4 regions of the Pseudomonas migulae genome follow, and region 4 is predicted to be linked to each of the others. Evidence: predicted binding sites of a transcription regulator. Region 4 holds the regulator's gene; each other region holds the start of a gene.
The links. Region 4 encodes FliA, which starts transcription of late flagellar genes. Its sites were predicted from a motif close to CTAAAGTTTNNNNNNNNNNNGCCGNTAA; they were not measured.
Positions count from the first base shown of each region.

Region 1: J2Y86_RS04075 (methyl-accepting chemotaxis protein) is a predicted target of FliA. The motif match lies at 5,232-5,259, and genes of this name have one in related genera.
Region 2: J2Y86_RS17010 (methyl-accepting chemotaxis protein) is a predicted target of FliA. The motif match lies at 4,715-4,742, and genes of this name have one in related genera.
Region 3: flgM (flagellar biosynthesis anti-sigma factor FlgM) is a predicted target of FliA. The motif match lies at 2,434-2,461, and genes of this name have one in related genera.

Region 1 covers NZ_JALJWR010000001.1:904,884-912,346, forward strand. The annotation lists gene pvdQ (bifunctional acylase PvdQ) at 1-1,850, opposite strand, end outside; gene J2Y86_RS04050 (fe2+ zn2+ uptake regulation protein) at 2,195-2,566, shown strand; gene J2Y86_RS04055 (hypothetical protein) at 2,586-2,774, opposite strand; gene J2Y86_RS04060 (hypothetical protein) at 2,965-3,105, shown strand; gene J2Y86_RS04065 (LysR family transcriptional regulator) at 3,112-4,035, opposite strand; gene J2Y86_RS04070 (aldo/keto reductase) at 4,153-5,148, shown strand; gene J2Y86_RS04075 (methyl-accepting chemotaxis protein) at 5,315-7,306, shown strand.
Region 2 covers NZ_JALJWR010000001.1:3,700,026-3,707,488, reverse strand. The annotation lists gene rep (DNA helicase Rep) at 1-143, opposite strand, end outside; gene J2Y86_RS17025 (putative bifunctional diguanylate cyclase/phosphodiesterase) at 409-2,082, shown strand; gene J2Y86_RS17020 (NorM family multidrug efflux MATE transporter) at 2,191-3,585, opposite strand; gene J2Y86_RS17015 (LysR substrate-binding domain-containing protein) at 3,744-4,664, shown strand; gene J2Y86_RS17010 (methyl-accepting chemotaxis protein) at 4,846-6,822, shown strand; gene J2Y86_RS17005 (aldose 1-epimerase family protein) at 7,078-7,463, shown strand, end outside.
Region 3 covers NZ_JALJWR010000001.1:2,339,351-2,346,813, reverse strand. The annotation lists gene J2Y86_RS10770 (MFS transporter) at 1-651, shown strand, start outside; gene J2Y86_RS10765 (flagellar brake protein) at 716-1,462, opposite strand; gene J2Y86_RS10760 (flagella synthesis protein FlgN) at 1,555-2,022, opposite strand; gene flgM (flagellar biosynthesis anti-sigma factor FlgM) at 2,071-2,397, opposite strand; gene flgA (flagellar basal body P-ring formation chaperone FlgA) at 2,562-3,323, opposite strand; gene J2Y86_RS10745 (chemotaxis protein CheV) at 3,405-4,337, shown strand; gene cheR (protein-glutamate O-methyltransferase CheR) at 4,384-5,211, shown strand; gene flgB (flagellar basal body rod protein FlgB) at 5,611-6,018, shown strand; gene flgC (flagellar basal body rod protein FlgC) at 6,022-6,465, shown strand; gene flgD (flagellar hook assembly protein FlgD) at 6,481-7,215, shown strand; gene flgE (flagellar hook protein FlgE) at 7,248-7,463, shown strand, end outside.
Region 4 covers NZ_JALJWR010000001.1:5,676,336-5,683,798, forward strand. The annotation lists gene flhF (flagellar biosynthesis protein FlhF) at 1-998, shown strand, start outside; gene fleN (flagellar synthesis regulator FleN) at 1,115-1,945, shown strand; gene fliA (RNA polymerase sigma factor FliA) at 1,942-2,682, shown strand; gene J2Y86_RS26040 (chemotaxis response regulator CheY) at 2,850-3,221, shown strand; gene J2Y86_RS26045 (protein phosphatase CheZ) at 3,244-4,032, shown strand; gene J2Y86_RS26050 (chemotaxis protein CheA) at 4,088-6,334, shown strand; gene J2Y86_RS26055 (protein-glutamate methylesterase/protein-glutamine glutaminase) at 6,385-7,463, shown strand, end outside.

The sequences.
Region 1 (7,463 bases), 4.8 Mb from region 4:
TTCGGATCGAACGCGACGCGCCAGGCATCAGGCGTTTCCTGCAGTGATTCCATGACGTTCTGGAAATGGACGAACCCAAGTCCGCTGTCCAGATTCGCACTGCGATCCCAGGCCTTCAGGCTGGCACACAGCGGTGTGAGCGTCGGCGCGTCGGCGCCCAGGTCCTGTGCGCAGAATTGCAGCAGGTCCGGCATGACTTGCCCCGCCTGATACACCTGATCGTCCATCACCATCCGCTGCAAATCCGCCGCCCCGATCGGGCCGGCCTTGCCCAGCGTGCCGAGGCGATCCAGGGCAAAGCGCGAACGCAGCCCCAACGGCTGACCGTCCTGGCTGATCAGTGGCGAAAAACCGGTCAGTGGCTGCGCCGGGTTGGCCATCCACGCCGAATCGTTGGAGTGCTGCACGAAGTCCTTGCGCAACAGTTGCGGCAACTTGTCCGACGCATAGATGCCTTTTTGCGCCGCCATCGGGTCGATGTCCCAAGCACAGGCGCTGTTGGAACCGTCGAGCACGATCAGCTCCAGTCCGGCTCGCGGATCACTGCACCTGGCCAGTTTGTCGGCATTGACGTTGGGCACCACCGACAGGTTCATGTACAGCGTCTGGCCCTGATCGTCCGCTGCCAGGGTGTTGACCCACGGGATGCCCTGGATCTTGTGGACCGACGCCTGCAATTCCTTGAGGCTCGCCGCGCGGTTCATCGCGTACCACTGCTGCAGCACCCGGTCGTTATCGAGGTTGGCGTCGCGCAGGCTGAAGGCGAACTGGTTATCCCAATCCAGTTTTCCAGGCCATTGCACAATCGGGCCGAACTGCGAACTGTAGACCACATGCGAAACCGCCCGGGTCTGACCGTCGGGCTGTTTCACGTTCACGGTGACGGTCTGCTGCTTCATCGGCAACGACTTGCCGTCGAGCAGGTAGCGGGTCGGATCCTGCGGATCGAGTTGCAGGCGATACAGGGTGAAATGCTTGGACGAATCGACGGTGTGGGTCCAGGCCAGGTGTTGGTTGAAGCCAATGTTGATCATCGGCAGGCCAGGCAACGCGGCGCCCATCACGTCCAGTTTGCCCGGGATGGTCAGGTGCATCTGATAAAAGCGCATCCCGCCGACCCACGGGAAATGCGGATTGGCCAGCAACATGCCGCGGCCATTGAACGAGCGCTCGCTGCCCACCGCGACGGCGTTGCTGCCGCGATCGAGGGCGAAGCGCTGCCGGCGCACATCGGCGACCTCGAACGACGCGGACGCGTTCGCGTTTCGAGCGACGGTGTTGGGAGGCGTGGCGCCGGCCAGCGCTTCGGCAAACTGCCCGACGCCCCCTTCGACCAGCAGGCGCCGGGTCAGCTTGACCAGGTCCAGTGCGGTAATGTCCCGCACCCACTCGCCCTGGCATTGCTGCGGCAAACCTTGCGCGCGACGTTCCGCCAGCGAGCGGTTGTAGCCCGCCACATACCCTTCCATGAGGTCGCGGACTTCCGGCGTTTGCGCCTGCCAGAACGCGGAGACGGCCTGCGGTGTATTCAGCCAGTTGAAAAAGACGTCGCTGACCTGGTTTTCGCGCTCTTCGACCGTGAACTGCTCCGGGCCGAAATACCGTGAGCGTTCGCCGTTCACCGTGGTGATCTCATTGGCCAGCAGGCACAGATTGTCCTGAGCGTAGGCGTAGCCGATGCCATAACCGAGACCACGCTCGTTTTCAGCGCGAATGTGCGGCACGCCGAAGCTGGTCCGGCGGATATCGGCCGTCGCCTGGTCCGGCTGGCTGCGCGCGGTTGCCGCAAGACTCAAGCCCACCAATACACCGGCAAGGCTCAATCGGGTTAATTGCCTGGTAATAATCACGCTCGCTCCTGATCGAATAAACACGCAAATCGCCCTTTGTAGGAGCGTGCGGCGGCGATCCGACTTGCCCGCGAAGACGGAGTACCGGCCAACATAAGTGCTGACAGACACACCGTCTTCGCGGGCAAGTCGGATCGCCGCCCGCACGCTCCTACAAGGGAACGAAATTCGGGAGAAAAATTTAGAGCGTTGGACAGCGGATTTGCTGAGGGTTTACACGGTTCTAACGCGATGGCGACAAAATTTCTACATCTGAGCCTTCATGATTTGAGTAGCTCGTACGTCTTATTGAGTAAGAGCACCCAACACATTTTCCGGTTCAGGCTCTGAAAAGGAGTTTTTGCATGTACAACTCGCAACTGCCAACGGACGGTAGCACTGCACCAATGGGCACTTCCATGGGCTCGGGCCTGTTCAACCCGCGTCCCGAACGCCAAGGCAACGAACGGATCCGGGCACTGCTCAAGAGCTTTGGCCTGCGGACCAGCCTGATCCGCCTGAAAGTCATCGACGCCTTGCTGACCGCCGCTGACAGCGACCGCAGTCTTGGGGTGCGCGGTCTGCACAGCCACCTGCTGGACCTGGGTATCCCCCTGTCATTTCTCAGTGTGCGCGAAGTGTTGAAGCGCTTGTGCAGCGAAGGCGTGATTACGCTGAACGCGGACAAGAGCTACAGCCTGCATCCGCAGGCTGCCGCCGTTCTGCACGGCGAGTAATCGTCTCGGCTGGCGTCGTTCAGGGTTTGACCTTGCGGCGCATCACGCCATTGATCACCACCACGATCACCGCCACGCCAATGGCGATGTACTGAAACAGCTTCTCGCTGATGACCCCGGCATTCTGCAAATACGAAAGGCCAAACATGATCCCCAGCACCACCAGGGAGATCAGAATCGAGTATTTCAAACGTTGCGACTGGGTCATTGCCCTTTTCCTTAAACAAAAAGCTTGAGCGTAAGCCTGAGCGTGCACCTGGAAAATGTATCCGGTTTGTATCCGGATGCATGCCAAACCCCTACCGTTTTTCGGGGATGCGGCGCTGCAAACGGGGTCTCATGTTACAGCCGATGAAGCCTTTTGGCTTCATAGCGGCGATAACCATGAGGATTTTGAAATGTTCCGTCGAATCACACTGCTGATTCCCCTGCTTGCCCTGCTTTCCCTGAGCGGCTGCATTATTTTCCCCCACGGCGGTTGGCACGGCGGCCACCATTATGACGGCCGTAGCGGGCCCGGTTATTACCAGCATCGCTAGCGCTTTTCAGCGCGCAACCGGATCCCGGTAGAAGTTGTTTCCCGGCTGCGCGCAAAGCTCGATCATCCAGTCAACGAACACACGCACCCGCCGCGATAACTGACGGTGAGGAGGATAAAGCGCCGTCAACGGCATCCCCGGTGGCGGCACCTCCCTCAGCACCTCGATCAAACCACCCTCCTTGATACGCCGGGCCACGTGATAGTACGGCGCCTGCACCAACCCATACCCGGCCTCGCACGCCGCCAGATAGCCATCGGCACTGTTGACCGAGACATGCCTGGGCAGATTGACCGGTTGCAGCTGGCCATCGACGACAAATTCCAGCCCATAGCGTTTGCCGTTGCTGGCGACGTACTCGACCATGTGATGCCCCGCCAGATCGGCCAGACCGTGTGGCGCGCCATGACGCTGCAAGTAGTCGGGGCTGGCGCAGGTGACCTGATCAAGCATGACCAGCGGCCGCGCCACCAGTGAATCATCGAGAGACGCACCACCGCGCAACACGCAATCGACACCTTCGCGAATCAGGTCGACAGGCCGGTCATTCAAACCGATTTCCAGTTCGATCAAGGGATAGCGCGCGGTGAATTGCGGCAATGCCGGGATCACCACCAATCGCCCGATGCCACCGGGCATGTCCACGCGCAACAGACCTTTGGGGTTGTGTCGCGCGGCGGAGAACACCGCTTCGGTTTCCTCCAGGTCCGCCAGCAACCGCACGCAACGAGGGTAATAGGCGGCGCCGTCGAGGGTCAGGCTGATCTGTCGCGTGGTGCGCTGCAGCAGTTGCACCCCCAGATGGCTTTCCAGCTGCTTGATCAGAATGGTCACCGAGGCACGGGGAATTTGCAGGCTGTCTGCCGCTTTGGCAAAGCCGCCCAGTTCAACGATTCGGGTGAACACGCGCATGGCGTTGAAACGGTCCATGGTTTTTTGCACCGGTCGATTATTTAGAAATCATGAATAGTGATAGCAGTTTTAGCCGGTTTATCTCATTTCTGTCGAGACCGACAATGGGCTTCACATTCAAAGGGAGCTGATTTCATGCAAACACGTCAACTGGGCAAGAACGGTCCACAGGTCAGTGCAATCGGTCTGGGCTGCATGGGCATGACCGATTTCTACACGACGGGCGTCGACACCCGCGAAGCCACGGCCACCCTGCACCGGGCGCTGGAACTGGGCATCAATCTGCTCGACACCGCCGACATGTACGGCCCGCATACCAATGAAGAGCTGATCGGCAAAGCCATCGTCGGCAAGCGCGATCAGGTGTTTCTGGCCAGCAAGTTCGGCATCGTGCGCGACCCGGCGAATCCGACCGCACGCGGGGTCAACGGCCGTCCGGACTACATTCGCGACTCAATCGAGGGCACCCTCAAGCGCCTCGGTGTCGAGACCCTGGACTTGTATTACCAGCACCGTATCGACCCGCAAGTGGCCATCGAGGAAACCATCGGCGCCATGGCCGAACTGGTAAAGGCCGGCAAGGTGCGTTACCTGGGATTGAGCGAGGCCTCGGCGGCGACACTGGAACGGGCGCACAAGGTCCATCCAATCAGCGCGCTGCAAAGCGAGTACTCGTTGTGGAGCCGTGACCAGGAAGAAAACGGCTGTCTGGCCACGTGTCAGCGGCTGGGCATTGCCTTTGTCCCGTACAGCCCGTTGGGCCGCGGTTTTCTGACTGGCGCACTGAAAAGCGCGGATGATTTCGCGGCCGACGACTACCGTCGTTTCAGCCCACGATTCCAGGGCGACAATTTCGCGAAAAATCTATTGCTGGTGCAGCAGGTTCAGGACCTGGCGGCTGAAAAAGGCGTGACGGCGGGTCAACTCGCATTGGCGTGGGTGCTGGCTCAGGGGGATTACCTGATCCCGATCCCCGGGACCAAACAGCGTAAGTACCTGGAAGAGAACGTGGCGGCGCTGGAGGTACAACTCAGTCGCGAAGAGTTGCACGCGCTGGAAGCCATCTTCCCGGCGGATGCCACCGCCGGTTTGCGTTACCCGGAAGAAGTCATGAAGTTGCTGGATCGTTGATCTGCGCCTGGCCCGTTCGATTGCCTGAACGGGCCAGCGACCTCCACCGCCCGTCACCTCGCCCCCATCTTGCACGATCGTACCTAAAGCTCGACATAGGCAGGCCGATAGCCCTTTGAAGCGCCGAAACTTCCCAATAAGAACGCTGCTAAAAAGGACCGGCTCCATGCCCGCATTCCGCACCATTCAGGCTCGCTACACACTGTTTCTGGTCCTGTTCATTCTGCTGCTGTCGATTCTCACCGTGGTTGGCATCAGCCAATTGGTCGCGCCGAAACTGCGCCACACCGAAGAACAAGTGGCGCTCAATCGCATCGCTGAAGTCGCCGAGCAAATCCAGGGCGAACTGAACAAGGTTCAGGCACAACAGCGCAGCATCACCCAGACCATTCCACTGCTCGACAGCGCCGCCATCGACACCGTTCTACCGGGTCTGGTCGATCAGTACGGGGAGCTGAAAGTCTTCGGCGGCGGCATCTGGCCCCTGCCCGGCCAGCGTGAAGCCGGGCGCAACAAATTCAGCACCTTCTGGCACCGCGACGCCTCGGGCAAACTGGCGGTCAACACCTTTTGGAACAGCGACGCCGCGCCCAACTATTACGACCAGACCTGGTACAAGGGCGGCATGCAAACCCCGCGCGGACAATGCGCCTGGGCGGCGGCCTACAAAGATGACGCCAGCGCCGAGCCGCGCACCAACTGCGCCATGGCCATCCAGAAAAACGGCGCGGCGTACGGCGTGTCGACCATCGACGTGACCCTGGGCTTCTTCAATGACCTGGTGGCGCGCAAGGAAAAAGACCTCGGCGCCGAAATGCTGATCGTCGAGGCCGACGGCAAGATCATCAGCAACAGCTCGCGCATCAGTGGGCCGATCGTGTTGAAGAACATCAGTGAACTGGCCGGCAACTCGCCGTTCGCCGGTCAAGTGAAGGCGGGCCTGCAAAACCGTGATCGGTCGCAGCGCGTCGAATTCGACAACAACGGCGAAGCCAGCACCTTTTTCATGCGCCCAATCGAAGGCACGCCCTGGTTCCTGGCCACCGCACTGCCGACCAAGCTGATCACCGCCCAGCGCGACGACGTACTCAGCACACTGAGCCTGCTGCAGATCCCGATGGTGATCCTGCTGGTGTTGCTGCAAATCTACGCGATCCGCCAGTTGATCCAGCGCATGAAAGCGCTGAAGGCCAATATCGACGCGCTGTCGGCCGGTGACGCCGACCTGACCAAACGCATCACCATCCGCGCCGAAGACGAACTGGGCGCCATCGGCCACTCGGTCAACGCCTTCATCGCGTACCTGCAAAACATGATCGGCGAAGTCACCCAGGCCACCGGCGCCATGGCGTCCAGCCTCGATAACCTGCAACGCACCTCCGCGCACACCAGCCAGATTCTGGTGCGTCACGCTTCGGAAACCGACCAGACCGTCACCGCCATCACCGAAATGAGTTCGACCGCCGAAAGCGTTGCGCAGAATGCGGCTGAAACCGCGGCGTTCACCCAGCGCGCCAACGAAAACGCCGACCGTTCGCGGGTGGTCGTCGGCGAAGCCTCCAGCAGTGTGATCGCGCTGATCGACGAAGTGGCCAGCGCCACTCACAAAGTCGAAAGCATGCAACAGGACGCCCAACGCATCACCGAGATTCTCGGGGTGATCGGCGCCATCGCCGGGCAAACCAACCTGCTGGCGCTCAACGCAGCGATTGAAGCGGCCCGCGCCGGTGAGCAGGGACGCGGTTTTGCGGTGGTGGCCGATGAAGTCCGCGCCCTCGCCGCCCGCACCCAGGCCAGCACCTCGGAAATCAACGAGATGCTCACACGCCTGACCCAAGGCGTGAGTTCTTCGGTCAGTGCCATGGAAAATACCCAGGCCAGTTGCCAATCGGCGGCCGATGCGACGGCACGGGTCAACACCGGCCTGGATGAAATGGCCGGTTCCGTCAGCCACATCAACAGCCTCAGCACCCAGATCGCCACCGCCGCCGAGCAGCAAAGCGCAGTGACCGAAGAGATCAACCGCAGCATGGTGCAAATCCGCCACATGGTGGATGAATTGGTGAAAAGCGGTCAGGCCAGTGAGCTGAATACCCGGCAGTTGCTGGAGGCCAATTCACGCGTCAGTGCGATCATGGGCCGGTTCAAAGTCCGCTGATCTCGCTGCCAATGCAGAACCCTGTGGGAGCGGGCTTGCCCGCGATGACGGTTTAACAGTCGATATCATTGTTGGCTTTGCTGACCTCATCGCGGGCAAGCCCGCTCCCACAGGTTCTGTGCTTACTTCAGCATTACTTCGAAACAATCTCTTGCCT
Region 2 (7,463 bases), 2.0 Mb from region 4:
GCACGGATGCCGCAGTTCTGGATCAGGTGCGCGATCTTGCGCGTGATCACGCTGGTCTTGCCGGAGCCTGCGCCGGCGAGCACCAAAAGAGGGCCGCCGACGTAGCTCACGGCTTCTTGCTGCCGGGGATTGAGTCGGGACATACGTAAATTCAGGAGTCAGTCACGAAATGGGCCGGCATTTTAACAGGCTCAGCGAATTGTGCTGCTCTCTCCGACTTGTGACGCAACACGCTATCTATATTTGCCGGTTTTGTTACTTTCACGCAGGATACGCGGTGAATTTGCGTCTAATGTTCGTAATTCCGGATACAAAGGCCTCGTTTGATAACTGATGTCATTTGGTCATTGGTTATCGGCACGGCATAATGCCCGCCGCCTACATCATTGCAGAGTCTAGGGAGCTAGCTTGTCTACGCCTGTCGAACCCTTGCGTTTGCTGCTACTGGCCGAAGAGCCAGCGTGGGCAGCGTTGTTGCGCGAGTGTCTGGCTCCGATGGGGAGCTCGGCCGTGCTCATCAGCGCTCCAAGCTGGGAATCGGTCAGCACTCTGTTCGATGACAACCGCAGCGCGGTGTTGTTGACGATCCCGGCCCTTCAGCCGGCGCCGGGCCGTTGCAATTTGCCGACGGTGTTGCTGCTCGAGCACGAGCCGCTGTTGCCGCCCGATGGCGTGAGCGACTGGTTGGTGCGCGATCATCTCGACCCCGGCATGCTGCGCCGTTGCCTGCGCCATGTGCGTGAGCGCGGCGTGCTGGAAAACACCCTGCAACGGCTGGCCGAACAAGACCCGCTGACCGGTATCGCCAACCGCCAGGGTTTCCAGACCCTGCTGGCCGCGCGACTGGCGGAAAACGAGGGCCGCGGCCTGGCCTTAGGTCACCTCGACCTCGACAACTTCCGCCACGCCAACGACGCCCTCGGCCACCAGGCCGGCGACCGGTTGATTCTGCAAGTGGTCGCACGGCTGAAAAGCCAGCTCGAGGCAGGCGATCAATTGGCGCGGCTGGGCAGCGATGAGTTCGCCCTGCTGATCGACACCCGCCGTGCGCCGCAACGCGCCGAGTGGATGGCCGAGCGCATCACCGAGGCGTTGGCCGAACCCTATTGGGTCGATGGCGAAAGCCTGTTGATCGGTTCCAGCCTGGGCATCGCCCATGCCCGCGCCCAGGCGGGTGCCGACCCGCTGATGTGGCACGCGCACATCGCCATGCAGCAGGCCAAGAGCACTCAAGGCTGCACCTTTCACATCTTCAACGAACGCATCAACCGCAATGCCCGCAGCATGGCCGACCTCGAAAGCGAGCTGCGCCGGGCGTTGCGTCGCGATGAGCTGGAACTGCATTACCAGCCACGCCTGAACCTGGAAGACGGCCAGATTGTCGGTCTCGAAGCCCTGGTGCGCTGGCGTCACGCTGAACGTGGCCTGCTGCCGCCGAGCGAGTTCGTGCCACTGGCCGAGCAAAGCGGTTTGATCGTGCCGCTCGGTTACTGGGTGATTTCGCGCGCGTTGCGCGACATGCAGGCGCTGCGCGAGCTGGGTATACCGGCGTTGCACATGGCGATCAACCTGTCGTTCCGGCAGTTTCAGGACAGCCAGTTGCTCTCGACCCTGAGTCGGCTGATTGCCGAACGTGGCGTCGAGGCGCAATGGCTGGAATTCGAGCTGACCGAAACCGCCGTCATGCGCCGCAGCGATCTGGTGAAGCAGACCATGGATGCCCTTGGGCGTCTGGGCGTGCGCTTCTCGCTCGACGACTTTGGCACCGGTTTCTCGTCGTTCGTGCACCTCAACAGCCTGCCGATTGCCTTGCTGAAGGTCGACAAGAGTTTCGTGGGCGGGATGGAGGGGCGGGAAGAGAATCGCAAGCTGGTTCACGCGATGATCAATCTGGCGCACAACCTCAATCTTGAAGTGGTCGCCGAGGGCGTGGAAACGCCCGAGCAGTTGGATCTGTTGCGTGGGTTTGGTTGTGATCAGGTGCAAGGGTATCTGATCAGCAAGCCGTTGCCGTTGGCGGAGCTGGTGGATTACTTGAGCTTCGGCAGCAATCAGCAGCCGGCGCTGGAAGTCGTAAGCTAAACACAAACCAAATGTGGGATCGGGCTTGCTCGCGAAGAGGCCGTGTCAGTCGACAATAAAGTTGAATGACACACCGCATTCGCGAGCAAGCCCGCTCCCACAAGGTCTTCATTCGGTCTGGATGGCCTCGAAACGTTGTGACGACGGCTCCCGCCGAATCATCCGCTTCATCTTCCACTCGAACGCCAGCGTCAGGCTCACCGCCGCGCACGCCAGTCCCAGCGCCAATCCCCACCAGACGCCCGTCGGCCCCCAGTTCAAATGGAAGGCCATCCACCACGCGGCGGGCGCGCCAATCAGCCAATAGCAACCCAGCCCGACCAGGAACGTGGTCTTGGCGTCCTTGAGCCCGCGTATGCAGCCCATGGCGATGGTTTGCGTGCCGTCGAACAGCTCGAACCACGCTGCCACCGCCAGCAGGCTCACAGCCAGTTCGATGACGGGGCGGAAGGCCGGGTCGTTGTGGTCCAGGAACAGGCCTATCAACTGATTCGGCAACAGCCAGAACACCATCGCGAAGCCGAGCATCGCCGCCGCGCCGAACGCGATCCCGACCCGTCCGGCCAGTCGCGCGTCCAACAGTTGCCCGGCGCCGTAATGCTGGCCGATGCGCATGGTGATCGCATAGGAAAGCCCCGCCGGAATCATGAACGCCACCGAGACGATCTGCAGCGCGATCTGGTGCGCGCCCAGTTGCGTACTGCCCATGGTGCCCATGCACAGCGCCGCGAAGGCAAACAGCCCGACTTCAACCGCGTAGGTGCCGCCAATCGGCAGGCCCAGACGCCACAACTCTTTCAGATACTGCCGGTTAGGCCGCGACAAACCCTGGCACAACGGATACGCGTCGTACGCCGGATGCCGCCGAATGTGCAGCGCCAACGCCACGGCCATCAGGTTGGCGACAATCGCCGTGACCAGACCGATACCCACCAGACCCATTTTCGGCAGGCCGAACATCCCGGTGATCAGCGCATAGTTGAGCACGAAGTTGGCCACCGTACCGCCGAGGCTAATGACCATCACCGGCGTCGCCCGGCCGATGGCGCTGGTGAAACCGCGCAGGGCCATGAAGCTCAGGTAGCCGGGCAGGGCGAATGGCAGGATCAACAGGAACTGCCCGGCCGCCTGGACGTTGGTCTCGGTCTGGCCGAACAACAGCAACACCGGCTTGAGATTCCACAGCAGCAAACCGGCGACCAAGGCCATCAGCCACGCCAGCCACAAACCGGCCTGGGTCAGTCGCGCGGCGCCGACGATATCGCCCGCGCCCTGACGGATCGCCACCAGGGTGCCGACCGCCGCGATGACGCCGATGCAAAAGATCGACACAAACGAATAGGTCGCCGCACCGAGTCCGCCGCCAGCCAGTGCTTCGGGGCTCAGACGCGCCATCATCAAGGTGTCGGTGAGAACCATCAACATGTGCGCCAACTGCGAGGCAATCAACGGCCCCGCCAGCCGCAGGATGGCCCAGAGTTCAATACGCGCTGGATGCTGCATGGTCATCACGCTCGAGGGTCAAAGAGAACAGGAAAGCGTCGATTCTCGGCGCTCTGCAGGGTTTGCACAAAGGGATAAAAAGGATGGATGGCATGATTAAAACTCATCTTGGGGAGTTTCTGATAAGTTGACGAAATTGCGCTATAGGAGCTTTCCGAATGTCCCGTCGTCTTCCTCCCTTGTATGCCCTTCGCGCATTTGAAGCGGCGGCGCGACATAGCTCGTTTACCCGTGCGGCTGAAGAGCTGTCGATTACACAGAGTGCGGTCAGTCGACACATTCGTACGCTCGAAGAGCATTTCGCCTGTCGGCTGTTTCACCGCAGCGGGCGCAACCTGCAACTGACCGAGTCGGCTCGGCTGATCCTGCCCGGCATCCGCGAAGGCTTCACGGCACTCGAACGCGCCTGCAATACCTTGCGCGCCGAAGATGACATCCTGCGCATGAAAGCGCCGTCCACCCTGACCATGCGCTGGTTACTGGCGCGGCTCAGCCGATTCCGCCATCTGCAGCCGGGCAACGAGGTGCAACTGACCAGCGCCTGGATGGACGTTGATTCGGTGGACTTCAACCATGAGCCGTTCGACTGCGCCGTGATCCTCAGCAACGGGCATTTTCCGCCAGACTGGGAGGCGAGTTTCCTGTTCCCCGAAGAGCTGATTCCAGTAGGCGCACCGAATCTTCTGAAGGACCAACCGTGGGATGTCGAACGCTTGGCCAATGCCGAACTGCTGCACCCGACACCGGACCGGCGTGACTGGCGCAACTGGCTGGAGCGCATGGGGCTGACGGATCAGGTGTCGCTCAAGGGCGGACAGGTGTTCGATACGCTTGAACTGGGGATGATTGCTGCCGCCCGGGGTTATGGTGTGTCGATGGGTGATCTTTTGATGGTGGCCGAGGATGTGGCGCAGGGACGTCTGAGCTTGCCGTGGCCGACTGCCGTCGCCAGTGGTGAGAATTATTACCTCGTCTGGCCGAAAACACGCCCCGGAGGTGAACGTTTGCGCCGTCTCAGCGATTTCCTCCAAGGCGAAGCCCTGGCGATGAAATTGCCGGATGTCGTGCACTTGAGCTGAATCGATAGAGCGGTCCAGATAGAGGCTTTGAGCCATATCCCGGCTAATCACTCAAGTATTCAGGTTTGCCGCCGAAAATCTGCAGATGGAACCTTCGTGCAGGTTCGACGCAATTCCCATTATTAGAAAATTTGCTGAGCAGCCGATCAATGAAGATCCGGTCACTTGGCCAGGAGCTGTCATGTCTCAACCTCGTGCCCGGATTGCCTCACAGCTTGGTCTTGCGCTCGCCGTTATTCTGGCGATTGTCATCAGCGGCAGCACCGTCTTCGCCCTGCGTTCGCTGGACACGGCCAACCTCGCCACCCGCGAAGAGCACCTGGCCAGCGAAGCCCGCTTGCTGGCCGACCAGCTGACTACGTTTCACGGCACGTTGCGTGAAAGTACCCAACGCCTGGCCGGCCTGTTCGAGAAGCGCTTCAGCGCAGGTCTGAGCGTGCATCCGGACGAACCGGTGACCGTGGCGGGCGCGCAGACCCCGGGCCTGCACCTGGGCAGTGAAGTGCTGAACAACAACTTCAAGGAAGTGGACGAGTTCAAGCAAATGACCGCGGGCGTTGCGACGGTGTTCGTGCGCAGCGGTGATGAGTTCATTCGAGTCAGTACGAACGTCACTAAACAGGACGGCAGCCGCGCCATCGGCACCTTGCTCGATCATGCGAACCCGGCTTATGCACGTTTGCTGGCGGGGCAGAATTATGTAGGTCGGGCTTTGCTGTTCGAGCGCTTCTACATGTCGCAGTACACCCCCGTGCGCGATGGCAGCGGTAAGGTCATTGCCGTGTTGTATGTAGGATTCGATTACACCGACGCGCAGAACGCACAGTTCGCCAACCTCACACGCTTCCGTATCGGGCAGACCGGTTCTTTGGCATTGCTCGATGAGCAGAACAAATGGCTGGTGCCAATCGCGGGTGTGCAAGCACCGGAGCAAGCGGTCAAGACGATCAACAGCCTGGTCAAGACGCCGGGTAAAGGTGAGTTCTGGAGCGACAAGTCCGAAGACTTCTACAGCATTGCCGTGCCATTTGAAGGCGGGCCGTGGTCGGTCGTGGCGAGCATGCCGAAAAGTGAAATCCGTGCGGTCACCTGGGCGGTTGGCATCCAATTGGCGATTGGCAGCCTGCTGGCGATGTTGATCGCCGTGGGCTCCGCGGTCTGGTTGCTGCGCAGCAAGCTCGCACCGCTGGGAGACCTCGTTCGGCAGGCCGAAGCCTTGGGCGCCGGTGATCTGAGCGTGCGCCTGAGCGTGTCGAGCAACGACGAAATCGGTCAGTTGGCCCGCGCCTTCAACCAGATGAGCCAAGCGCTGTCGACGATGGTCGAGCACATCCGCAAGGCCTCGCAAGAGGTCAACAGCCGCGCTCAGGCGCTGTCTGGCCTGTCGGGTGGTGCCTATGAAGGCATGGAGCAGCAATCGGGTGAAATCACCAGCATGGCCGGTGCCGTGGAAGAATTCAGCGCCACCTCGCTGAACATTGCCGACAACATGGGTAGCACTCAACGTCTGGCGCAGGAAAACGCACAACAAACCCAGATCGGTCGTACATCGATGGACGAAGCATCCTCGTCCCTGGAGCAAATTGCCGGCGCACTGAACAGCACCGCCACGGTGATCAACACCTTGGGTCAGCGCTCTCAGGAAATCGGCGGGATTGTCGGGGTGATCACTTCGATTGCCGAACAGACCAACTTGCTGGCGCTCAACGCGGCCATCGAAGCGGCGCGTGCCGGTGAGCAGGGTCGTGGATTTGCGGTGGTGGCTGACGAGGTGCGCAACCTGGCATCGCGTACTCGCCAGGCCACCGACGAGATTTCCGGAATGATTCAAAGCATTCAGCAGGAAACCGGCAACGCCATCAGCACCATGGAGCAAGGCAATGTGCTGATGCAGGAAGGCCTGTCGCGTAACGCCAACGTCGCTTCGGCCCTGGCGCGGATCGATGAGCAAAGTCGCTCGGCTGGCCAACAGTTCGCGGCGATCACCACGGCGACCCAGGAGCAGAGCAGCACGGCGACCTTGCTGAGCAGCAATCTGCAAAGCATTGCCTTGGCCAACAGCGAGCAGCGGGAAGTGGTGTCGAACCTGGCCATCACCGCTAAAGAGCTGGAAAGCCTGGCGGCGGATTTGCGCCAAGAGGTTGACCGCTTCCGTTGAGGTGTCTTTGAAATAGCCTTCGCGAGCAAGCCCGCTTCCACATCAGCACTGCGGTGTTCACAAATATTGTGTTCGCCTCAGATCTAATGTGGGAGCTGGCTTGCTCGCGAAGGGATCGACCCTATATTCGATTTGCCACACATTCGCGGATCAATCATCCCCAGGTTGTCTTCTTGGCTTTGCCTCATTTTTTAACTTGATGAAACGTTTCAGCAAGTCTATAAAAATGCCACAACTCCAATAAAGGCTCCCGCCATGACTCCGCTCAAACTCATCGTCGCCCTCAGCGCGTTCTCCGCCGCGTCCCATGCGATGGCCTGGGATTACGTCCTTCTCGACACCGACAAGGCTGCCCAGAACTGGCAAATCACCAGCCAGCAACTCGGGGTGAAAACCGACAAACCCTTTTCCGTAACCCTGCGAACCCTGCACGGTGGGCGGCAGGAGGGCGTCAGCATTGTCGACATCGATAACGGCACGATGAAACTCTCAGTGGTGCCGACTCGCGGGATGAACGTCCTGCAGGCCTCGGTCGGTAATGTGCGCATGGGCTGGGATTCGCCGGTCAAGGAAGTGGTCAACCCATCCTTCATCGAACTCAACGGTCGTGGTGGATTGGGCTGGCTGGAAGGCTTCAACGA
Region 3 (7,463 bases), 3.3 Mb from region 4:
AGCTGCATTTTTGCCGGCCTGCTGGTGCAGTGGCCGTTGGGCTGGCTGTCCGACCGTTATGACAGGGCGCTGTTGATCCGCTGCTTTGCGCTTTTCCTCGCCGTTGCCGCCTTGCCGTTGGCGATCATGAAACAAGTGCCGCTGGAGGTGCTGTTTATCGCCGGCTTCCTCTGTGCTTTGGTGAAGTTTTGCCTGTATCCATTGGCGGTGGCGTTCTCCAACGACCACGTCGAGGGCGATCGCCGGGTGTCGCTGACGGCGATGCTGCTGGTGACCTACGGTGTCGGCGCCAGTATCGGGCCGCTGGTCGCCGGGGTGCTGATGAAGATGTTCGGCAGCCAGATGCTCTACGCCTTCTTCAGTTTCTTCGCGTTGGTGCTGGTGTGGCGAATCCGTCCGAAAGCGGTGACCAACCTGCACCAGGTGGACGACGCGCCGCTGCATCACGTCGCCATGCCGGACAGTATGTCGAGTTCGCCGCTGGTGGCGTGCCTTGACCCGCGTGTCGATGAACAAGTGGTGCAGGACCAGATGCAGAGCCCGGTCAATCCTGAGCCGAGCCCTGAACCAGAGACCGAGACAGAAACCCCTCGCTCTCCGGAAGACCCGGACACGGGTCGTGAGCAAAGCTTCACCGAGGCCAGGCCTTAAAACCCGGGCATAAAAAAACGGGCAGTCACCGCAAGGGACTGCCCGTTTTTCATGCCGCTTCGAATTACATGTCGTCTTTGTCGAAGCGTCGCGCTTCGCGCTGAAGCTGATAGACGAACCGCTCGACCTGACGCTGCACCAGGCCGCTCATGTTATGAAAGCGGATGCCGGCGAAGGTGGTGGAGATTCTTTCTTCGAAATGCAGATAACGCAGTTCGACCGGTGCCGTCATCTTGCCAAAGGGCAGGGCGGCGGAGAAACGGTCGTAGACCTGGCCCAGTTGCAGGCTGCCGGTGATGTCACCCTCGAAGCGCAACTTGCAGCCGGTGGCGGAAATGTCCAGCAGCTTGCCGCTGATCGGTGCCTTGAGCTTTTCACCGTCCAGTTCGACGCTGACCAGCTGGGCCAGCTTCAATGCCGCACGAAATGCATTGCGGCGCTGGTGATAGACCACTTCATCCGGCAGCGGGCCGCGATAGCAGCGACTGTCGCCGGATTCGTCGATGGTCAACTGGCCGTTGCTTTCCCAGGCAATGCGTACGCCTTCGTGAAAGCCTTCGACCTTGAACGGTTCGCCGGCCAGGAGGAAACGCTCACCGTCACGCGGGATCATTTCGTCGAGCGCCATGGTGCGGCCTTCGCGGTCCACGTCCACCAGATAGCTCTGGAAACGCTGGGTGCGCTCATGGAACGTGATGATCAGTGGATCATGGCTTTCTTGCAGTTGGCGCAGGTTGCCGGAGATTTCCAAAGGCGTGGTAAGCACCTTGGGTGGCTGCGGGGCATCTTCCGCGGTTAAGGCATTGGACACGGTTCATCAATCTCCAGACAAAATATGACTACGGCTGGCCAGTATATTGCCAGCATGTTGCGAGTCTTGATAGGGCGTGGTCATTGGAAGGCTCAAGCCTGACTGAGCGGGCGTGGCTTCGCAAGCTTGGCGGTTGATCCGCGGGCATCATAAAGGGCTGGCGGTTCGCCGCCGGTGAGGATTTTCAGCTGGTTGGCCGTGGCGGCCTGCTGGACCAGGATCGACTGGCCATTATTGGCGTTCGCCGCCTGGCATTGAGCCAGAAGGTCGGTCAGCACATCGCTCTGCGCCAGCAACTCTTCGCCGATGCTCGAATGGCTGGCCAGTTGCTCCAGACCGTTGCGATTGAGCGGCAGATTGAGGCTGGCGAGGATTTCACTGCGCTTGCGGCCATGCTGTTCGAGCAGAATGATCAATGCCTGTTTCTGCGCCAGAATTTCTTCGAGCAGTGGCATGTCACGACCGTGCAAGGCGAGGGACTCGGTTTGCAGTAACTCCAGCAAATGTTGCGCTGGAGCAAAGTCGTCGGTGATCAGTTGCAGTAAATTAGTGTCGTGCATGGCTGGCCTTGGGTTTTAAGCGTCCAAAAGCCTGGCGCGGGCCGTAGCCTAGCGCTGGGCTTCGAAGTTGAGCAGTTTGCTGGCTACACGGTTGCTGTCGACTTTGTAGCTGCCATCGGCAATCGCTGCTTTCAACTCGGCCACGCGGGCTTTGTCGACGGCAGGCTGATCGCGCAGCTTGTCAGTGACCTGTTGCAACTGTTGAGCCTCATTGCTGAGGTGTACCGATTCCCCGCTTTTGACGGTACTGGCCTGTTCGGCCGGGGTATTCAGCGGCGCGGATTTGCCGGCTTCGGCGGTTTCCTTGGCAACGCTGGTACGTGTACTGCCCGTAAGTGACGAGGAACTGTTCAAACGGCTGAAATCGATGACCATGGTAAAAAACCTCTGAGTATTTGGACGCTTGCCATGTTTTCGGCTCTCCCTGTGAAAACTTTAGACCCATTTATCAATGAGCCTGCATGCGCCAGCACTTCTCCTGCATGCGGCACAGTTTAGGGAACAGCCTCGGGCAACGCCACTTCTTCAGGAAAGGGTGCCTACATAGACACTTCCACCTGACCCGGCGCGGTGACCTGCGCCTTGATGACCCGCTTGGAGTTGAGGTTTTTCACGCGAATCTGTTCGCTCATGCCGCCGTTGGACATTGCTTCGCCGGGCATTCGCACGCTGAGCGTACCACTGCGGGCGGTAATGACCACCTGATCGCCCTTGCGAATGACTTCTGCCTGTTCGAGGTGGACGAGGGTAATCACCTGATCCGTGACCATTGGTCGGGTAAGTCGTTGGCCGATCGCCTGGTCGAGGGTCGTCAGGTAACCCTGGTTGATCAGGCTGACATCGCGTTCGCGCAGCAGCACGTCAGCGGGCTCGACAATGTCGGCGCGGCGCAGCGGGCGAGCAGTGGTCACGACGTCGCGAAACAGGCGGACTTGAGCGGGTACGAACACCGTCCAGGGGGAGGTTCCCTCGCAGCGAACCTTGACCGTGACCCGGCCCAGCGGCTTGGCCGGGCTCTCGAGACTGGCTGTCAATTCCTTGTCGCACATGGGCATGCGCAGTCGCGGATCGAGCTGGTTGACCTGGATTTCGTAGCGACCTTCCGTTTGACTGGTAGCCAGATAGTCTTCTACGGTGAATTCAAGAAAGCCCTGGGTGACGCCGATAAGCATGTCAGGCAAGGTAACCGCGTCAGCAAGGGCAGGGCTGCCAGCGTTGAACAGGCAAACAGCCGACATTGCACAGAGCAGTCTGCGAAAAGGCGATGTCAGGTGTCGGAAAAATGTCGGTTCTGTGTTCATAAGAGTTAAAAAGCAAGCGCCGTGCCGTTTAGTGATGAATGTGCGTCGCAACACACTTAGCGTTGGTGTAGGAGTCTGGGCATGGCTGGTGTAATGGATTCGGTAAACCAGCGCACGCAACTGGTAGGGCAGAATCGTCTGGAGCTGTTGCTGTTCCGTCTCGACGGCCAGCAGCTGTATGGGATCAACGTTTTCAAGGTTCGCGAGGTGCTGCAATGCCCCAAGCTGACCCTGATGCCCAAGTCCAATCCTGTCGTGTGCGGTGTGGCAAATATCCGGGGGGCGACCATTCCGATCCTTGATCTGGCAATGGCGACCGGTTCCGGAGCGCTTAAAGATCAAAGCAATCCCTTCGTGATCATCACGGAGTACAACACCAAGACCCAGGGTTTCCTGGTGCGCTCGGTCGAACGCATCGTCAACATGAACTGGGAAGAGATTCATCCGCCTCCCAAGGGCACAGGACGCGATCATTACCTGACGGCTGTGACTCGGGTCGACAATCAGTTAGTCGAAATCATCGACGTCGAGAAGGTCCTGGCGGAAGTGGCGCCGACACCGGAAGCGATTTCCGTCGGTGTGGTCGATGTCGAGACCCAGCACAAGGCACTGTCGCTGCGGGTACTGACGGTCGATGACTCGTCGGTGGCGCGCAAGCAAGTCACGCGTTGCCTGCAGACGGTCGGTGTCGAAGTGGTGGCGTTGAACGACGGACGGCAAGCGCTGGATTACCTGCGCAAGCTGGTCGACGAGGGCAAGAAGCCGGAAGAAGAGTTCCTGATGATGATTTCCGACATCGAGATGCCGGAAATGGACGGGTACACCCTGACGGCCGAAATCCGCAACGACCCTCGCATGCAAAAGCTTCATATCATCCTGCATACTTCGTTGTCGGGTGTGTTCAATCAGGCGATGGTCAAGAAAGTCGGTGCCGATGACTTCCTGGCCAAATTCCGTCCTGATGACCTGGCATCCCGGGTAGTCGACCGGATCAAAGCAGCAGATATCAGCTAGGGGCCTTCTGCCCCTGGCGGTCAATACGATTTAAGAGGCGGCATCATTGTCTACGGGTAATTTGGATTTCGAACAGTTCCGGGTCTTCCTGGAAAAAGCCTGTGGCATTTTGCTCGGTGAAAACAAGCAGTACCTGGTCTCGAGCCGTCTCAACAAACTGATGGAGCAGCAAGGCATCAAGTCCCTGGGTGAGCTGGTCCAGCGCATCCAGACCCAGCCGCGCAGCGGTTTGCGCGAGATGGTGGTGGATGCCATGACGACCAACGAAACCCTGTGGTTTCGTGACACCTATCCGTTTGAAGTCTTGAAGAACAAGGTGCTGCCCGAAGCAATCAAGGCAGCTCCCGGCCAGCGTCTGCGGATCTGGTCGGCGGCGTGCTCGTCGGGGCAGGAACCGTATTCGCTGTCGATGTCCATCGACGAGTTCGAGCGGGTCAACATGGGCCAGTTGAAGATGGGCGTGCAGATCGTCGCCACTGATTTGTCCGGCACCATGCTGACCAACTGCAAGACCGGCGAGTACGACAGCCTGGCTATCGGTCGCGGTCTGTCGCCCGAGCGCCTGCAGCGTTACTTCGACCCGAAAGGGCCGGGGCGCTGGGCGATCAAGGCGCCGATCAAGAGCCGGGTGGAGTTTCGCTCGTTCAACCTGCTGGACAGCTACGCGAGCCTCGGCAAGTTCGACATCGTGTTCTGCCGCAACGTACTGATCTACTTCTCCGCCGAGGTGAAGAAAGACATCCTGTTGCGCATCCACAGCACGTTGAAGCCGGGCGGTTATCTGTTCCTTGGCGCGTCCGAAGCGCTGAACGGATTGCCGGACCATTACCAGATGGTCCAGTGCAGCCCGGGGATCATTTACCAGGCGAAGTGATTTGTTGGCAGCATCAAAAAACGGGAGTCCTCAGGGGCTCCCGTTTTTTTTGCCTGATGATTTCTCAAACCCGCCACCGATCCCCTGTAGGAGTGAGCTCTGTGGCGAGGGGATTTATCCCCGTTGGGCTGCGAAGCGGCCCCGGCATTTCTAAGTTAAACCGTTACGACTGCTGCGCAGCCGAGCGGGGATAAATCCCCTCACCACAGGGTCAGGTGGTGTTCTCCGGAGCGTGTGAAGCGGCAGAAAAGCGGCAGACGGCGGAAACCCGTTGCCGCTTTTCTGGCATTGCCGCCTTGCCCCTGCCCGCAAAGCCCCGGTTTACGGGCTTTTCTGAATTGGCACGCTGCTTGCTATGTTCATCGTACGAAAAATCAGGTCACCCGAAGGTTTCCCGACATGAGCATCAGCTTCGATAAAGCGCTCGGTATCCACGAACAGGCCCTGGGCTTCCGCGCCCAGCGTGCCGAAGTCCTGGCCAACAACATCGCCAACGCCGACACCCCGAACTACAAGGCTCGGGATCTGGACTTCTCGAAAGTGCTCGCCGAGCAAAGCGAGAAAACCAAGAACGGCACTTTCGCCTTGAACATGACCAACAACCGTCATATCGAAGCGCAAGGCCTGGGCAATGGCGACGAGTCGCTGATGTATCGCACGCCGATGCAACCGTCGATCGACCAGAACACCGTGGACGCCCAGCTGGAACAGTCGAACTACGCGGAAAACGCGGTCAACTTCCAGGCGAGCTTCACCCTGCTCAACAGCAAATTCAAAGGGCTGATATCCGCCCTGCGTGGAGAGTAAGTCATGTCTCTAGCCAGTGTTTTCAATATCGCCGGTAGCGGCATGAGTGCCCAGACCACTCGCCTCAACACCGTCGCCAGTAACATCGCCAACGCCGAAACCGTCTCGTCGAGCATCGACCAGACCTACCGCGCTCGTCACCCGGTGTTCGCCACCATGTTCCAGGGGGGCCAGAGCGGCGGCAGCGATTCGCTGTTCCAGAGCCAGGACGCCGCGGGCCAGGGCGTACAAGTGCTGGGCGTGGTCGAAGACCAGAGCAATCTTGAAGCGCGCTACGAACCGAACCATCCGGCGGCCGATGCCAAGGGCTACGTCTACTACCCGAACGTCAACGTGGTGGAAGAAATGGCTGACATGATTTCCGCGAGCCGTTCGTTCCAGACCAACGCCGAAATGATGAACACCGCCAAAACAATGATGCAGAAGGTCCTGACCCTCGGTCAGTGATAAGGGGCGACTCAGATGAGTGTTACCGATACCACCAGCGGCCTTAGCCTCAAAGACATCCTGGCCAACTCTTCGATCAAGACCAACACCACTCCCGATGGCCTGGCGTCCGCGACGAACAGTGCCACCGGCAAGAAGGCCCTGGGCAAGGACGCGTTCCTGCAACTGCTGGTGACACAGCTGAAGAACCAGAACCCGCTGGAGCCGCAGGACAACGGCGAGTTCGTTGCCCAGTTGGCGCAGTTCAGCAGCCTGGAAGGCATTACCACGCTCAATGACACCGTGGGCGGCCTGGCGACCAACCTGGCGGGCAGCTTGAGCTCGTCCCAGGCGTTGCAGGCGTCGTCGCTGGTGGGCCGTTCGGTCATCGCGCCGGGCGACAAGGCGGTGGTCGACACCTCCAAGAGCTTCACCGGCACAGTCGCCGTGCCTTCGGCGGCCGATCCGGTCAAGGTCAAGATCACCGATGCCGATGGCAAGGTGATCCGCACCATCGACCTGGGCAGCCAGAAAGCCGGCAACGCCAGCTTCATCTGGGACGGCAAGAACGATGCCGGCGAAGTGGCCAAGGCGGGTACGTACACCTTCGGCGCCACGGCGACTTACGACAGCAAGGCGACTTCGCTGGTCACCTACCTGCCGGCCACCGTTACCAGCGTGACCATCAGCCAGACCGGCGGTGAGTTGATGCTCAATCTGGCCGGGCTGGGCAGCGTTGCCCTGTCCAAAGTACAAACCATTGGTATGTAAGAGCCGACTAACCCGGCACAAAGGAGTGGAATATGTCTTTCAATATCGGCCTTAGCGGTCTCTATGCAGCCAACAAACAACTGGACGTGACCGGCAACAACATCGCCAACGTCGCGACCACCGGTTTCAAATCGTCCCGTGCGGAATTCGAAGACGTTTACTCGGCCACCAAGCTGGGTTCGGGCAGCAAAGTCATCGGTAACGGTGTGCGCCTGGCCAACGTTTCGCAGCAGTTCACCCAGGGTGAC
Region 4 (7,463 bases):
ACACCGAACCCCGTCGTGCAGCGCCGGCTCCTGCGCCAGCTTCCGGCGGTGTCGACCCGCGGGCTTTCGACTCGATGCGTTTCGAGCTCAACAGCTTGCGCGAACTGATGGAAGTACAACTCGGCTCCCTGGCCTGGAATCAGCTGCAAGGCAGCCGTCCGGCCCAGGCGAACCTGTGGCGTCGCCTGCAGCGCATCGGTTTGTCCGGTCCGTTGTCCCGCGATCTGCTGGAACTGATCACTGAGATTGACGAACCTCGTCAGGCCTGGCGCATGTTGCTGGCGCACCTGGCGCGGATGATCGCCACACCGGAAATCGAGCCACTGGAAGAGGGCGGCGTGATTGCCATGGTCGGTCCTGCCGGCATGGGCAAGACCACCACACTGGCCAAGCTCGCGGCCCGTTACGTGCTCAAGTACGGCGCACAGAACATCGCGCTGGTGAGCATGGACAGCTACCGCATCGGCGCTCAGGAACAACTCAAAACCCTGGGCCGGATCCTCAACGTGTCGGTAACGCACGTCGACCCGGGCCAGTCGCTGGTGCAGGCGCTGGATCCATTGCTGCGCAAGCGTGTGGTGCTGATCGATACCGCGGGCCTTCAGGCCAGCGATCCGGCACTGCGCATGCAGCTCGAAAGCCTGGCCGGGCGTGGCATCAAGTCAAAAAATTATCTGGTTCTGGCAACCACCAGCCAGAAACAGGTTCTAACGGCCGCTTATCACAGTTACAAGCGTTGCGGGCTCGCTGGCTGCATCCTGACTAAACTGGATGAAACGGCAAGTCTGGGCGAGGTGTTGAGCCTGGCAATCAGTCACGAGTTGCCGGTGGCTTACCTGACCGATGGACCGCGGATTCCGGATGATTTGCATCTGCCGCGTCGTCATCAGCTGGTCAGCCGCGCCGTGAGTGTGCAAATGCAGGAAGAACCCAGCGAAGAAGCCATGGCTGACATGTTCGCTGATATTTACCACAGCCCGACCAAGCAGGTTGGCTGAGGTATTAATGAACAGTTTTTGTACCTACATCGATGGTCTGCCATGCATTGTTCCGTTTGTGAACGCGCAGCCAGTAATGTGGCCTCCGTCTATGCAAGACAAGGTAAAGAAATAACATGGGCAGCATGCATCCCGTACAGGTGATCGCGGTGACCGGCGGCAAAGGTGGCGTCGGGAAGACTAACGTGTCAGTGAACTTGTCCCTGGCTCTAGCTGAGCTCGGCCGGCGCGTCATGCTGCTGGACGCCGATCTGGGGCTGGCGAACGTCGACGTCCTGCTGGGACTGACACCCAAACGCACCCTGGCCGACGTGATCGAAGGCCGCTGTGAGCTGCGCGACGTGTTGTTGCAGGGGCCCGGCGGCATCCGCATCGTCCCGGCGGCGTCCGGTACTCAGAGCATGGTCCATCTGAGCCCGGCGCAACACGCCGGCCTGATCCAGGCATTCAGCGATATCGGCGACAACCTCGACGTCCTGGTGATCGACACCGCTGCAGGTATTGGTGACTCGGTAGTCAGTTTCGTTCGCGCCGCGCAGGAAGTCTTGCTGGTGGTCTGCGACGAGCCGACCTCGATCACCGACGCCTACGCACTGATCAAGCTGCTGAACCGCGACTACGGCATGAACCGTTTCCGCGTCCTGGCCAACATGGCCCAGAGCCCGCAGGAAGGTCGCAACCTGTTCGCCAAGTTGACCAAGGTCACGGATCGCTTCCTCGACGTCGCCTTACAATACGTCGGTGCGGTGCCGTACGACGAAAGCGTGCGCAAGGCTGTCCAGAAGCAACGCGCGGTTTATGAAGCGTTCCCGCGTTCCAAGTGCTCGCTGGCCTTCAAGGCCATCGCACAAAAGGTCGATACCTGGCCGTTGCCCGCCAACCCGCGTGGGCATCTGGAGTTCTTCGTCGAGCGCCTCGTGCAACAAACCGCAGGACCCGTGCTATGACAGCCAGCGGCTACAACCTTTACAAGAAGTCGGCACGTGACGCGCAGTACGAGCTGATCGAGCGTTACGCGCCACTGGTCAAACGCATTGCCTACCACTTGCTGGCGCGACTGCCGGCCAGTGTCCAGGTCGAAGACCTGATCCAGGCCGGCATGATCGGCCTGCTTGAAGTATCGACCAAATACGACGCCAGCAAAGGCGCGAGTTTCGAGACGTATGCGGGCATTCGAATCCGCGGCGCGATGCTCGATGAAGTCCGCAAGGGGGACTGGGCGCCACGTTCGGTCCACCGCAATACCCGCATGGTCAGCGACGCAATTCGCTCGATTGAAGCTAAAACCGGCCGTGACGCTAAAGATCACGAAGTTGCGGCCGAACTCCAATTGAGTCTCGACGATTACTACGGGATTTTGAACGACACCCTGGGCAGCCGGTTATTCAGTTTCGACGATCTGTTGCAGGACGGCGAACACGAAGGGCTGCACGAGGATGGCGCGAGTGCTCATCTCGAGCCGTCACGCGATCTGGAAGATGAACGCTTCCAGGCGGCGCTGGCGGACGCGATTGCCAATTTGCCGGAGCGTGAGCGACTGGTGTTGGCGCTGTACTACGACGAAGAGTTGAATCTCAAGGAAATCGGTGAGGTCCTGGGGGTCAGCGAATCTCGGGTCAGCCAGTTACACAGCCAGTGCGCGGCCCGTTTGCGGGGGCGTTTGGGGGAGTGGCGAGCGCGCTGAAGGCAGTGTGGGGACACTGCGAACGTGGCTGGTGTGGTGTTGAACTGCGCCGGTCTCGATCTGTTGTGCTCCAGACAGTCATTGAGTGCTTTGCCGGATTGATTGAAATGGCGCGTCCAGGTGCTGGGCGCGTTTAAGACTGCTTGGAGGTCGAATTGGACAAGAACATGAAAATCCTCATCGTTGATGACTTCTCAACGATGCGGCGGATCATAAAAAACCTGTTGCGTGACCTTGGGTTCACCAACACGGTCGAGGCCGACGATGGCACTACTGCCATTCCGGTTCTCAACAGCGGGAGCATCGACTTTCTGGTAACGGACTGGAACATGCCTGGCATGACCGGCATCGATCTGCTGCGCCACGTGCGCGCCGATGAAAAGCTCAAGCACCTGCCGGTGCTGATGGTGACCGCTGAAGCCAAGCGCGAGCAGATCATCGAAGCGGCCCAGGCCGGTGTTAACGGCTATGTGGTCAAACCCTTCACGGCCCAGGCGTTAAAAGAAAAAATCGAGAAGATTTTCGAACGCATCGGTTGAGAAACTGCGCCACGGGGGAGCTATGGACCACAACGAATCTTCACAGGGCGATTTTGAATCGACCCTGAAAAAACACGCGGTCGAACTGGTCGAAAGCCTTGAAAAAGGCAGGTTCGGCGACGCTGTGCAACTGATCCATGAGCTCAATCAGACCCGTGACCGCGGCCTGTATCAGGAAGTGGGCAAGCTCACCCGCGAGCTGCACAGCGCGATCGTCAATTTCCAGATTGACCCGCACATGCCGCAAGCCGAGGAAGTGTCGCAGATCACGGATGCCACCGAGCGCCTGGGTTATGTTGTGAAACTGACCGAGGCTGCCGCCAACCGCACCATGGATCTGGTCGAGAACTCCACGCCGCTGGTCAACAGCCTGAGCGATGAAGCCCAAGCGCTGAGCACGGACTGGGGGCGGTTCATGCGTCGCGAAGTCGGGGCTGAAGAGTTTCGCGAGCTGGCACGGCGTGTCGACGGTTTCCTGGCACGCAGCAGCACGGACAACCGCGCGGTGTCGAGCAACCTCAACGACATTCTGCTCGCTCAGGATTATCAGGACCTCACAGGTCAAGTGATCAAGCGTGTGACCCAATTGGTCACCGAAGTTGAAAGCAACCTGCTCAAGCTCGTGCTTATGGCCAGTCAGGTGGACCGCTTTGCGGGCATCGAACATGACCGTGAAGCGATGCTTGCTGAAAAAGATCCGCAAAAACATCTCTCTCAGGGTGAAGGTCCGCAGATTCATGCCGATAAAAGAGAAGACGTTGTGTCCGGTCAGGACGATGTGGACGATTTGCTATCCAGCCTGGGATTTTAGAGTTTTGGAATTTTAGGTTTTTTAGGTTTTTAGACCTGTTAGGAGCACCCCCTTAATGAGCTTCGGCGCCGATGAAGAGATCCTTCAGGATTTCCTGGTTGAGGCCGGCGAGATTCTAGAGCAACTGTCCGAACAGCTGGTCGAGCTTGAAAGCCGACCGGATGATGCGGATTTGCTCAATGCAATTTTTCGCGGTTTTCACACTGTAAAAGGGGGCGCCGGCTTCCTCCAGCTCAACGAGTTGGTGGAGTGCTGTCACATCGCCGAGAACGTGTTCGACATCCTGCGCAAGGGTGAACGTCGCGTCGACTCGGAATTGATGGACGTGGTTCTCGAAGCGCTGGATGCGGTGAACAGTATGTTTACCGAAGTCCGCGAGCGCAGCCCGATCACGCCTGCCACGCCTGAATTGCTCGCGGCCCTGGCCCGTCTGGCCGAGCCGCAAACCGCCGATGAAGCCGCGCCTGTGGCTGAAGTGGTGGAAGCACCGGCTGCCGAAGCCGAATCAGGCGACATCACCGATAACGAATTCGAACAACTGCTGGACTCGCTGAACGCCGTCAAGGCCCAGGCCGAGGCGCCGGCCGTTGCTCCGCTGCCCGCTGGCGATGCCGCGGCCGGCGACGAAATCACCGATGCAGAATTCGAGTCGTTGCTCGATCAATTGCACGGCAAAGGCCAGTTCGCGGTCGACGCGGTAGCCGCACCTGCTGCCCCCGCGGCACCGGCTGCTCCAAAAGCGGCGGGCGACAGTTCCGACATTACCGACGACGAGTTCGAAGCTCTGCTCGATCAGTTGCACGGCAAGGGCAACTTTGCCGTCGACGCGCTGGAGTCGGCGATTGCCGCCGTACCAGCCCCGGCTGCGCCTACCGCTAAAGCGGCCGGCGGCGATCTGATCTCGGATCACGAGTTCGAATCGCTGCTCGACGAATTGCACGGCAAAGGCAAGTTCACCGAAGTCGGCACCGGTTCTGCCGCTGCTGCGGTAGCGGCGCCCGTCGCCAAAGCCCCGGCACCGGTCGCCAAGGCGCCCGAGCCAAAAGCTGAAGCGCCGAAGCCTGCTGCCGCCGCTGCACCGGCGCCTGCCCGTGCACCGGCTGCGCCACCGGCGGAAAAACCGGCCAGCGAAGCCGAGACCACCGTGCGGGTCGATACCGCGCGTCTCGACGAAATCATGAACATGGTGGGCGAGCTGGTACTGGTGCGTAACCGTCTGGTTCGTCTGGGTGCCAACAGCGCCGATGAGGCCATGTCCAAGGCCGTGTCGAACCTCGACGTGGTCACCGCTGACTTGCAAACCGCGGTCATGAAGACCCGGATGCAGCCGATCAAGAAAGTCTTCGGGCGCTTCCCGCGTCTGGTTCGCGACCTGGCTCGCCAGCTCAAGAAAGAGATCAACCTGGAGCTGGTCGGCGAAGAAACCGACCTCGACAAGAACCTCGTCGAGGCCCTGGCCGACCCGCTGGTCCACTTGGTGCGCAACTCGGTCGACCACGGCATTGAAGAGCCGGCCGATCGTGAAGCGATGGGCAAACCGCGTAGCGGCAAAGTGATCCTGTCCGCTGAGCAGGAAGGCGACCACATCCTGCTGTCCATCTCCGATGACGGCAAGGGCATGGATGCCGACGTGTTGCGCGGCATCGCGGTGAAGAAAGGTTTGATGGACAAGGATGCGGCGGACCGTCTCAGCGAGTCCGACTGCTTCAACCTGATCTTCGCACCGGGTTTCTCGACCAAAACCGAGATCTCCGACGTGTCGGGTCGTGGCGTGGGCATGGACGTGGTGAAAACCAAGATCGCCCAGCTCAACGGCACCATCAACATCTACTCGACCAAGGGCAAGGGCTCGAAGATCGTCATCAAGGTCCCGTTGACCCTGGCGATCATGCCGACGCTGATGGTCATGCTCGGCAACCAGGCGTTTGCGTTCCCGCTGGTGAACGTCAACGAGATCTTCCACCTCGACCTGTCGCGCACCAACGTGGTGGACGGCCAGGAAGTGGTGATCGTGCGGGACAAGGCGCTGCCACTGTTCTATCTCAAGCGCTGGCTGGTCAGCTCCGCCGCTCACGAAGAGCAGCGTGAAGGCCATGTGGTGATCCTTTCGGTGGGCACTCAGCGGATCGGCTTCGTCGTCGATCAACTGGTCGGCCAGGAAGAAGTGGTCATCAAGCCATTGGGCAAAATGCTCCAGGGAACCCCGGGCATGTCCGGCGCCACCATCACCGGTGACGGCCGCATTGCGCTGATTCTCGATGTTCCGAGCATGCTCAAGCGTTACGCCGCACGGCGTATTTGATTCTGGGGGAGCGGGGCGACTGAGCCTCGCCCCCGCCTAACGGAGTGTTTATGGTAGTCAAGGTCCTGGTGGTGGACGATTCGGGGTTTTTCCGCCGCCGCGTCTCGGAAATTCTTTCAGCAGATTCGAATATCCAGGTCGTCGGTACGGCGACCAACGGAAAAGAGGCGATCGATCAGGCGCTGGCCCTCAAGCCAGACGTGATCACCATGGACTACGAGATGCCGATGATGGATGGCATCACGGCCGTGCGGCACATCATGCAGCGCTGCCCGACACCGGTGTTGATGTTCTCCTCGCTGACGCACGAAGGCGCCCGGGTCACCCTGGACGCGCTGGATGCCGGCGCGGTGGATTTTCTGCCGAAGAACTTCGAAGACATCTCGCGCAATCCCGAGAAGGTCAAGCAACTGCTGTGCGAGAAGATTCTCAGCATTTCGCGCAGTAACCGGCGTGTCAGTACCTACAGCGCTCCGGCCCCGGCACCAGTCGCCACGCCAGCCCCGACACCTGCGCCTTCCAGCGTCGGCAGTTATGGCAGCAGCGCACCGGCACGTCCGGCACCGATCCCGGCTCGTGCCTCTGCGCACGCACCGTCGTCGCCCGCGCCGAAACGCAAAGCCTACAAGCTGGTTGCCATCGGCACGTCCACCGGCGGCCCGGTTGCCCTGCAGCGCGTATTGACGCAATTGCCGGCCAACTTCCCGGCTCCGATCGTGCTGATCCAGCACATGCCGGCGGCCTTCACCAAGGCATTCGCCGAACGTCTGGACAAGCTCTGCCGCATCAGCGTCAAGGAAGCCGAGGATGGCGACATCCTGCGTCCGGGCCTGGCGTTGCTGGCACCGGGTGGCAAGCAAATGATGATCGACGGCCGTGGCGCGGTGAAAATCCTGCCCGGCGACGAGCGTCTGAACTACAAGCCGTGCGTGGACATCACCTTCGGTTCGGCGGCCAAGTCCTACGGTGACAAAGTTCTGGCGGTCGTGCTGACCGGCATGGGCGCCGACGGTCGTGAAGGTGCGCGTCTGCTCAAGCAGGGCGGCAGCTCGATCTGGGCTCAGGATGAAGCCAGCTGCGTGATCTACGGCATGCCGATGGCGATCGTCAAAGCTGAACTCGCCGATGC